2 linked regions of the Luteitalea sp. TBR-22 genome follow. The protein of the gene in region 2 binds, or shares a complex with, the protein of the main gene of each other region. Links are inferred from orthologs where the notes say so. Each region holds a gene or a part of one and is shown on either strand. Other genes may lie near its edges.

The links. The genes of interacting proteins can lie anywhere in the genome.
Region 1: the proteins of accD (region 2) and TBR22_RS13010 are in contact, whole or in part, in a solved structure (PDB 8UXZ), measured with the Escherichia coli proteins. The link is inferred for Luteitalea sp. TBR-22 from one-to-one orthologs.

The regions. Positions count from the first base shown.
Region 1 is NZ_AP024452.1:3,154,302-3,158,353, forward strand. What follows is about bases 284-3,163. They hold TBR22_RS13010 (acetyl-CoA carboxylase carboxyltransferase subunit alpha), read right to left. Parts: upstream 2,270-3,163; coding sequence 1,298-2,269; downstream 284-1,297. Other genes in these bases: recJ (single-stranded-DNA-specific exonuclease RecJ), read right to left, coding at 284-1,269; TBR22_RS13015 (DNA polymerase III subunit alpha), read right to left, coding at 2,281-3,163. In the rest of the region: more of recJ, read right to left, coding at 1-283; more of TBR22_RS13015, read right to left, coding at 3,164-4,052. UniProt on the Escherichia coli protein: Component of the acetyl coenzyme A carboxylase (ACC) complex. First, biotin carboxylase catalyzes the carboxylation of biotin on its carrier protein (BCCP) and then the CO(2) group is transferred by the carboxyltransferase to acetyl-CoA to form malonyl-CoA.
Region 2 is NZ_AP024452.1:5,824,823-5,829,584, reverse strand. The notes cover bases 1-2,930. They hold accD (acetyl-CoA carboxylase, carboxyltransferase subunit beta), read right to left. Parts: upstream 1,924-2,930; coding sequence 1,078-1,923; downstream 1-1,077. Other genes in these bases: TBR22_RS23995 (HEAT repeat domain-containing protein), read left to right, coding at 2,665-2,930; TBR22_RS24000 (deoxynucleoside kinase), read right to left, coding at 1,961-2,596; TBR22_RS24010 (folylpolyglutamate synthase/dihydrofolate synthase family protein), read right to left, coding at 1-1,081. In the rest of the region: more of TBR22_RS23995, read left to right, coding at 2,931-4,762.

The DNA.
Region 1 (4,052 bases), 2.7 Mb from region 2 along the record:
CTGCTTGTGTCCCCCGTACCTGTGGAACAGGTCGGCGCAGGTGTCCAGCGCGCCGAGCATGTCGAAGGCCGGGATGGAGCGGCAGGACCCGTGCGCGAGGCCGTCCTCGACCGACAGCACGATGGTCGGCTTGTAGAACGCGTCCACCAGCTTGGAGGCGACGATGCCGATGACGCCGCGATGCCAGCCCTCGCCGGCGACGACCAGGACGTTGTGGGCACCGACGTGGATGTCGGTCTCCACCTGCTTCCTCGCCTCGGCGACGATCTCGGCCTCGTAGGCCTGCCGCCGCGCGTTCTCCTCGCCGAGCTGCTCGGCGAGCCGCCGCACTTCCTCCAGTTGCGTCTCGTCGCTGGCCAGCAACAGGCGCGTCGCGAGGTCGGGCGTACTCATGCGGCCGGCGGCGTTGATGCGCGGCGCGATCACGAACGACACGTTGAAGCCGTCGATGGCCTTGTTCTGCAGGCCGGCCGACTCCAGCAGCGTCCGCAGGCCGACGGTGTGCGGGCCCTGCGAGAGCCGCTCGAGACCGAGCTTGGCGATGATGCGGTTCTCGCCGACCAGCGGCACCACGTCGGCGACCGTGCCGATCGCGGCCAGCTTCAGGAACGCCGGCAGCCACTTCTCGCGCCCGAAGCGCTGGCAGAGCGCCTGCACCACCTTGAACGCCACACCGACGCCGGCCAGGTGCTTGTCCGGATACGTGCAGTCGGGCCGCTTGGGATTGATCACGGCCAGCGCCGCCGGGATCTCGGCCTCGGGCTCGTGATGGTCGGTGATGATCAGGTCGACACCGAGCTCCCGGGCGCGGCGGGCCGCCTCGGCGCTGCGGATGCCGCAGTCCACCGACACGATGACGCGCACCCCCTCGGCGTGCAGGCGCTCCACCGCGGGCACCTGCAGCCCGTAGCCGTCGCGCAGCCGCTCGGGAATGAAGTGCGTGACGTCGCCGCCGAGCAGTTCGAGGGCCCGGCGCAGGATCACGGTGGAGGTGACGCCGTCCACGTCGTAGTCGCCGTGGATGGCGATGCGTTCGCGCCGCTCGAGCGCCGCGCAGAGGCGCTCGACCGCCGGCCGCATGTCGGCGAGCCGGTACGGATCGAAGAGCTGCGACAGTTCCGGGTGGAGGAACCGGTGCGCTGCCTCGGGGTCGCCGTGGCCGCGATGGCACAACAGGCGGGCGACGACCGGAGACACGTCGAGGGCCGCGGCCAGCGACTGCGCGGCCGTCTCGTCACACACGACGGGGTCCCAGATCAACGTGCGCATGGACAGGGGGTCCCGAGCGGGGACCCGATCAGGAAGCCGACCCGGCGATCTCGGCGCCGACGCGGCCGATGCGGCGGAACTTCTCGTAGCGGCGGTCGAGCCGCTCGGCCGACGACCACCCCATCGCCTGCTGCAGGGCGGGCCAGAGGGCTTCGTCGAGCCGGCGTGCCGATTCGTCGTAGTCCTGGTGGGCGCCGCCGAGCGGCTCGGGGATGATGCCGTCGCAGATGCCACGCCCGACCAGGTCCGGGGCGGTCATCTTCAGCGCGTCGGCAGCCTCGACCTTCTTGGCCGCGTCGCGCCACAGGATCGCCGCGCAGCCCTCGGGCGGAATCACGCTGTAGACCGCGTACTCCTGCATCAGCACGGTGTCGCCGACCGCGATGCCGAGCGCGCCGCCGCTGCCGCCCTCGCCGGTGACCACGACGACGATCGCCGTGTCGAGCACGGCCATCTCGCGCAGGTTCAGGGCGATCGCCTCGGCGATGCCCCGCTCTTCGGACTCCATGCCGGGGTAGGCGGCCGGGGTGTCCACCAGGCAGATGATCGGTCGCTTGAACTTGGCGGCCATCTGCATCGCCCGGAGGGCCTTGCGATAGCCCTCGGGGCGCGCGTAGCCGAAGTTGCGGGCGATCTTCTGCTTCGTGTCGCGGCCCTTCTGGTGGCCGACGATCAGCACCGGCTGGTCGTGGTACTGCGCAAAGCCGGCGACGATGGCCTGGTCGTCACCGAAGCGGCGGTCGCCGTGGATCTCGGTGAACCCGGGCCAGAGCCGGGCTGCGTAGTCGAGCAGGTAGGGGCGCTGCGGGTGGCGCGCCACCAGCACTCGCTGCCACGGCGTCAGCCGCGCGAAGATGTCCTGGCGCACCTGCCGGGCTCGCGCCTGCAGGCGGGCGATCTCGCCCGCGCGCTCCGGCGTCGAGGGCTGGCCGGTGAGGTGATCGATCTCCTTCAGGAGGGCGGCGACGGGCTCCTCGAACTCGAGGCTGTCCACGGGCATGACGAGTCAGGTTACCGCAATTTGACGGCCCCGACGCCGCACACGCGTTCGAGGTCGGCCACCAGTTGCTCGGAGGCGCGCACCTGCACGGCCAGCAGGTCCAGCCGGACGCGCATCGGCCGCGGCAGGTCGCGCACCTCGAGATCGAGGCGCACGCGCTTGTCGCCGCGGTGGCGCATCAGGATGTCGGCCACGTCCTCGATGGTCCGGCGTGAGGGGGTGCGCAGGGCGATGGCGACCTCGCGCGAGAGCGTCTCGTTCAGCGACGAAAGCGGCTTGATCTCGCTGGCCAGGATCTTCGCGCTGTCGTCGCCGGCCTCCAGCTTGCCCCGCACCAGGACCATGCGGTCGTTCTCGATCAGGGGGGCGTGGTGGCGGAACGTCTCGGGGAAGGCCACCACCTCGAGCGCACCGTCGAGGTCTTCGAGCATGAAGGCCGCCATGCGGTCGCCCTTCTTGGTCTTCACCTGCCGGACGCCACTGATGATGCCGCCCACCAGCACGTCGGCCATCGCCTCGGTGCACTGGCCGATCGGCCGGGCGCCGGCCTTGGCCAGGTCGTCCTGGTGCGCCGCCAGCGGGTGCCCCGAGAGGTACAGGCCGAGGGCCTCCTTCTCGAAGGCGAGCACCTGGGCCGAGGGCCAGGGCTCCGCATCGGGCAGGGCGAGGTCGGCCGCCGGCGTCTCGTCGCCGTCGTCGCCCCCGAGCAGGGCGGCGAACAACTGCGTCTGGCCCCGGTCGCGGTCCTTCTGCAGCCGGTTGCCCTGCTCCAGGGCCCTGTCGATCGCGGCGCAGAGGCGGGCCCGGCGTGAGGCGATCGGCTCGTGGGGCGGGGCGAGCGAGTCGAGCGCCCCGGCCTTGGCCAGGCTCTCGAGCACGCGCTTGTTCACCAGACGCAGGTCGGCGTGCTCGCACAGGGCGGCGAGCGACTCGATGCGTCCCCCCTGCTCCTGCCGGACCCTGAGGATGGACAGGATCGCCCCCTCGCCGACGTTCTTGACGGCCGTCAACCCGAAGCGGACGCCCTCAGGCTCGACCGTGAAGGGCAACTGGCTGAGGTTGACGTCGGGCGGCAGGACCGGCACGCCCAGGTCGCGGCACTCGCCGAGGTACTGCGACAGCTTGTCGGTGTTCTGCGCCTCGATGGTCAGCAACGCCGCCATGAAGTAGCGCGGGTAGTTGGCCTTCAGGTAGCCGGTCTGGTACGCGAGCAGCGCGTAGGTGGTCGAGTGCGACTTGTTGAAGCCGTAGCCGGCGAAGTACGCCAGCAGGTCGAAGATCTCGCCGGCCTTCTTCTCCGACAGGCCGTTGGCGGTGGCGCCCGCCACGAACCGGTCGCGCTGCGCCGCCATGACCTTGGGGTCCTTCTTCCCCATGGCCTTGCGGAGCAGGTCGGCCTCGCCCATCGTGAAGCCGCCGACGTCGCGCGCCACGCGCATGACCTGTTCCTGGTACGCGATGACCCCGTACGTGTCGCGCAGGATGGGCTCCATCTGCGGGACCATGTACGTGATCTCCTCGCGCCCGTGGCGACGGTTGACGAAGCTGTCGACCACGCCGGCGCCGAGCGGGCCGGGCCGGTACAGGGCATTGAGGGCGATGAGGTCGTCGAAGCGCGACGGCTTGGCCTTGCGCAGCACCTCGCGCATGCCCGAGGACTCGAACTGGAACACGCCGGCCGTCTGCCCCTCGGCAAACAGCTGGAACGTCCTGGCGTCGTCCATCGGGATCGCGTCGATGTCGAGGACCTGCCCGGTCGTGCGCGTGATCTCCTTGAGCGCGT
Region 2 (4,762 bases):
TCACGGCGTCGGCAAGCGGCAGCAGCGGGCGGAGCAGGCCCTCGACGTCCTTGTCGCGCATGCACGCGGTGACCAGCGTCGCGGGGGCGAAGCCGGCGCTGCGCCACCAGGTGGCCAGGGCCTCGGCGCCGGCGGGATTGTGTGCCCCGTCGAGCACGACGGTCGAGCCTCCGGGCATCACCTGCCGTTCGAGGCGTCCCGGCCAGCGGGCGTCGGCCAGGCCCGTCACGATCGCCTCGGCGCCGCCGCCGATGCCGGCGGCTTCGAGTGCCTCGAGCAGGCGCACGGCGACCAGCGCGTTGGCCGCCTGGTGACGGCCGCGCAAGGCGAGCCGGACGCGCCGATAGCGGCGCCTGGGCGTGTCGATGGCCACCACGCAGTCGCCGTCGTCCTCCTCCACCTCCAGACGCGCCTGCTCGCCGGCGCGGATCAGCGTCGCCGCACGTGCCGCGCACGTCTCGGCGATCACGGTCGCGGGCTCGTCCTCGGTGACTCCACTCACCACCGTGGCGCCCGGCATGATCACGCCGGCCTTCTCGGCGGCGATGAGCGCCAGCGTGTTGCCGAGTTGCGCCATGTGGTCCATGCCGATCGAGGTGATCGCGGCCCACGGCGCCTCCACCACGTTGGTGGCGTCGTGCCGGCCGCCGAGGCCCACTTCCACGACGGCGACCCGCACCCCGGCCGCACGGAAGATCACGAACGCCGCGGCCGTGGTCAGCTCGAAGTACGTGGCCGGGCCCGGCAGGGCGCCTGCCGCCAGGAGCCGCTCCTCGGCCTCGAACACGGCTGCCAGCGCCGCGTCGAGCGCCTCGTCGTCGACATCCCGGTCGTCGATGGCGAAGCGTTCGGTGAGGTGGGTGAGGTGCGGTGACGTGTACCGACCGGTGCGCAACCCCGCGGCGCGCAGGGCGCGCGCGACCATCGCGGTGACCGAGCCCTTGCCGTTGGTGCCCGCGACGATGATGGGGAGGAAGCTGCGCTCGGGGTGGTCGAGGGCGCCGATCAGCGCCCGCATGGTGTCGAGCCCGAGCTTGATGCCGAAGAACTCGCGGGTGGCGAGGCGCTGCTGCGGCGTCATGCCGGCGTGTGCATGAACCTCAGCGCGGCGGCGATGGCGCCCTTCAGCTTGCGGCGGTCGACGATCATGTCGACCATGCCGTGCTCGACGAGGAACTCGGCGCGCTGGAAGCCTTCGGGAAGCTTCTGGCGGATCGTCTGCTCGATGACGCGGGGGCCGGCAAACCCGATGAGCGCCTTGGGCTCGGCGATGTTGAGGTCGCCCAGCATCGCGAAGCTCGCGGTGACGCCGCCGGTGGTGGGATCGGTGAGCACCGAGAGGTAGGGCAGGCCGGCGCGATCGAGGCGCGCGAGCGCGGCGCTGACCTTGGCCATCTGCATCAGGGAGAGCGTGCCCTCCATCATGCGCGCCCCGCCCGAGCACGACACCACCACGACGGGGCGTCGGTGCTGCAGGCCGCGCTCGATGGCGCGCGTGATCTTCTCGCCGACCACGACGCCCATGCTGCCGCCGATGAAGGAGTACTCCATCGCCGCGACCTCGGTCTCGATGCCCTCGATCGTCCCGGTGCCGCAGATGATGGCGTCCTTGAGACCGCTGGCTTCCTGCGCCGTGCGGAGGCGCTGCGAGTACGGCTTGGTGTCGATGAACGCGAGCGGGTCGGTGGAGGCGAGGTCGCGGTCGTGCTCGACCCAGGGCCCGTCGAACAGCATCGCCAGGCGGTCGGCGGCGCCGAGCCGGAAGTGGTGGGCGCACTTCGGGCAGACCTGCAGGTTGTCGTCGAGGTCCTTCTTGTACAGGGCCTGCCCGCAGTCGGGGCACTTGACCCACACACCCTCGGGGATGCGGCTGGTCTTCTGTGCCGGGGCGATGGGCTTCGGGACGCGCTTGAACCAGGCCATGAGGGGCGCCTGCCGTGCAGGCGAAGGGACTAGGGTATCACCGCTGACGTGGCACGTAGTACTGGGTGCCCTGCTGCATGTGCTCGACCTGCCGGAGCAGGTCCTCGACGTCCTCGTCCTGCCAGTCGAGGTCGAGCGAGGAGGTCTCGACCACGAGCAGCGGGGCGCTGGTGTAGTGGAAGAAGAAGTGGTTGAACGCGTCGTTCAGCTCGCCGATGTCCTCCTCGTCGCCGCGGCGCGCGGCGGCGCGCCGGTCGCGCTCGCGGAGCCGCTTGCGCAGCCGGTCGGTCGGGCACTGGAGGTACACGACCACGTCGGGAGTGGGGAGGTCGCGCGCCAGGAGTTCGTACAGGCGCTGGTAGATGAACAGCTCGTTGTCGTCGAGGGTGAGGTAGGCGAAGATCCGGTCCTTGTCGAACAGGTAGTCGCACACCGTGACCTGTGCGAACAGGTCGCCCTGCCTGAGCGTTTCCTGCTGGCGATGCCTGGCCAGCAGATGGAAGAGCTGGGCCTGGAAGGCCGCCCCGGTGGTTCGCGCCTTCCGATCGGCGGCAAACGGATTCTCGACGTCGTCGAGGACGAGGCTGGCGTCGAGGCGCTGGCCGAGCCGTTCCGCGAGCACTGCCTTGCCGACGCCGGGAGGGCCCTCGATGGCGAGGTAGCGCGCGTCCACGATGGCGCGCAGTATAGCGACGGGCTTCGAGGGGCGTCCAGTCGCGCGTGCTAGCATGCGCCCGAGTGATGACGCGTCGCCTGTTGCCCCTCATCGGACTGGCGCTGGTCACCGCCTGTGCGTCGGCGCCGCCGCCGCCCCCGCCGGTCGTGGCCCCGCCCTACGAAGCCAAGATCGCGAGCATCCACCGCCTCGAGGACCATCGGGTGCTGGAAGATGCGCGTTCGCGCGCCGTGCCCGCGCCGCCGCCCGTGATCGACACGCGGGGTCGCGTGGTCGCCACGCCGCCCCCGCCGCCGGCGCTCGACCTGATCAGCCTGCTCGGCGACACGGACGCGCGCGTCCGTCGTCGCGCCGCGCTGGCGGTCGGCCGCGTCGGCCTGCCCGCTGGAGTGGCGCCGCTCGTCGCCCGCCTGCAGGACAGCGATGCCGAGGTGCGCGCGATGGCCGCGTTTGCGCTCGGCCTGTTGGGTGAGGCGAGTGCCGCCGAGCCGCTCACGGCTGCGCTTGGTGACCCGAACCCCCTCGTGAAGGGCCGTGCCGCGCAGGCACTCGGCCTGCTCGGGGCGGAGAAGGCCGGCGCGGCCGCCGCGTCGATCGCGCAGATGGTGCGAGGACTCGTCGAGGCCGGCGCGATCGCGACGCCGCCCGGCGACGAGGCGGCCAGCGGCAGTGCCGACGCCGAGGCGGTCCGGCGCGGCCTGGCGGCGCTGGCGGCCCTCAAGTCCTACGACGGTCTGGCCACCGCCGTCCTCGATGCTGCAGGGCGTCCGCGCAGCGCCTGGTGGCCGATCGCTGCCGCGTTGTCGCGGGTCGGCGACGATCGCGCCGTCCCGGCGTTGCTCGAACTCGTCTCCTCGCCCTCACCCTTCACGGCCGGCTATGCAGTGCGCGGCCTCGGTGAGCGCCGTGCGACGGCGGCCGTGCCGACGCTGTTGCCACTGCTCGAGCCGACGCGCCAGGTGCACCCGCAGGTGCGCGTGTCGGCGGTGCGCGCCGCCGGGCAGATCAAGGACGCTCGGGCCACGCCCGCGCTGCTCGGGCTGTTGCGCCAGAAGGGCGTGCCGCAGGGCCTCGAACTCGAGATCCTCGCGGCGCTGTCGCAGATCGGCGCACGGGAGGCCGAACCGGATCTGGTGGATCGGCTGACGTCGCGATCGCCGCTGCTGCGGGCCGCGGCGCTGCGGACGCTGGCGCGCGTCGACTCCCTCACCTTCACGACGGTGCTGTCGGGGCTCGATCCCGACGGCGACTGGCGGGTCCGGGCGGCGATGGCCGACGCGCTGACGACGCTGTCGCCGGAGAACGCGACGCCCATGCTCGAGCGCCTGATGGCCGACAAGGACGCGCGAGTCCTGCCGTCGGCGCTGCGGGCCTGGGGCACGCTGAAGCTGCCCGGCCTGGAGAAACACCTCGTCGCGGCGCTGGCCCGCGAGGACGTCGCGATCCGGGCCGAGGCCGCCTCGATTGCGGCGCAGCAGAAGATCGCGGCGCTCAAGGAGCCGCTGCTCGCCGCGTGGGAGCGTTCGCGCGGCGACACGGCCGACGACGCACGGTGGGCGACGTTGCTGGCAGTGGCAGCGATCGATCCGGCGGCGGCCACCGGTCCGATGACCGAGACGCTGGCCGACCGCGACTGGGCGATGCGCCTGCGTGCCGCGCGCTGGCTGGTGGCGCGTGACGCGTCGAGCGATGCCCTCACCCGCATCCGCCCGGCGCCGGTGACCGTGGCGGCGGAGCTGTACGAGGCGGCGCGGCTGGTCTCGCCCCCGTACTCCCCGCAGGTGTACCTGGAGACGGCCAAGGGCACCGTGCAAATCGAGCTCGCGGTGCTCGACGCGCCGCTGACGGCGGAGAACTTCGTCACCCTGGCGCGGCGCGGCTACTTCGACGGGTTGCAGTTGCACCGCGTGGTGCCGGCCTTCGTGGTGCAGGACGGCGATCCGCGCGGCGACGGCACCGGCGGTCCGGGCTACAGCATCCGCGACGAGCTGAACGATCGCCCGTACCTGCGGGGCACGGTGGGCATGGCGCTGTCGGGCCCGGACACGGGCGGCAGCCAGTGGTTCATCACGCACGCGCCGCAGCCGCACCTCGAGGGACGCTACACGGTCTTCGGGCAGGTGGTGAAGGGGATGGAAGTGGTCGACCAGCTCGAGGTGGGCG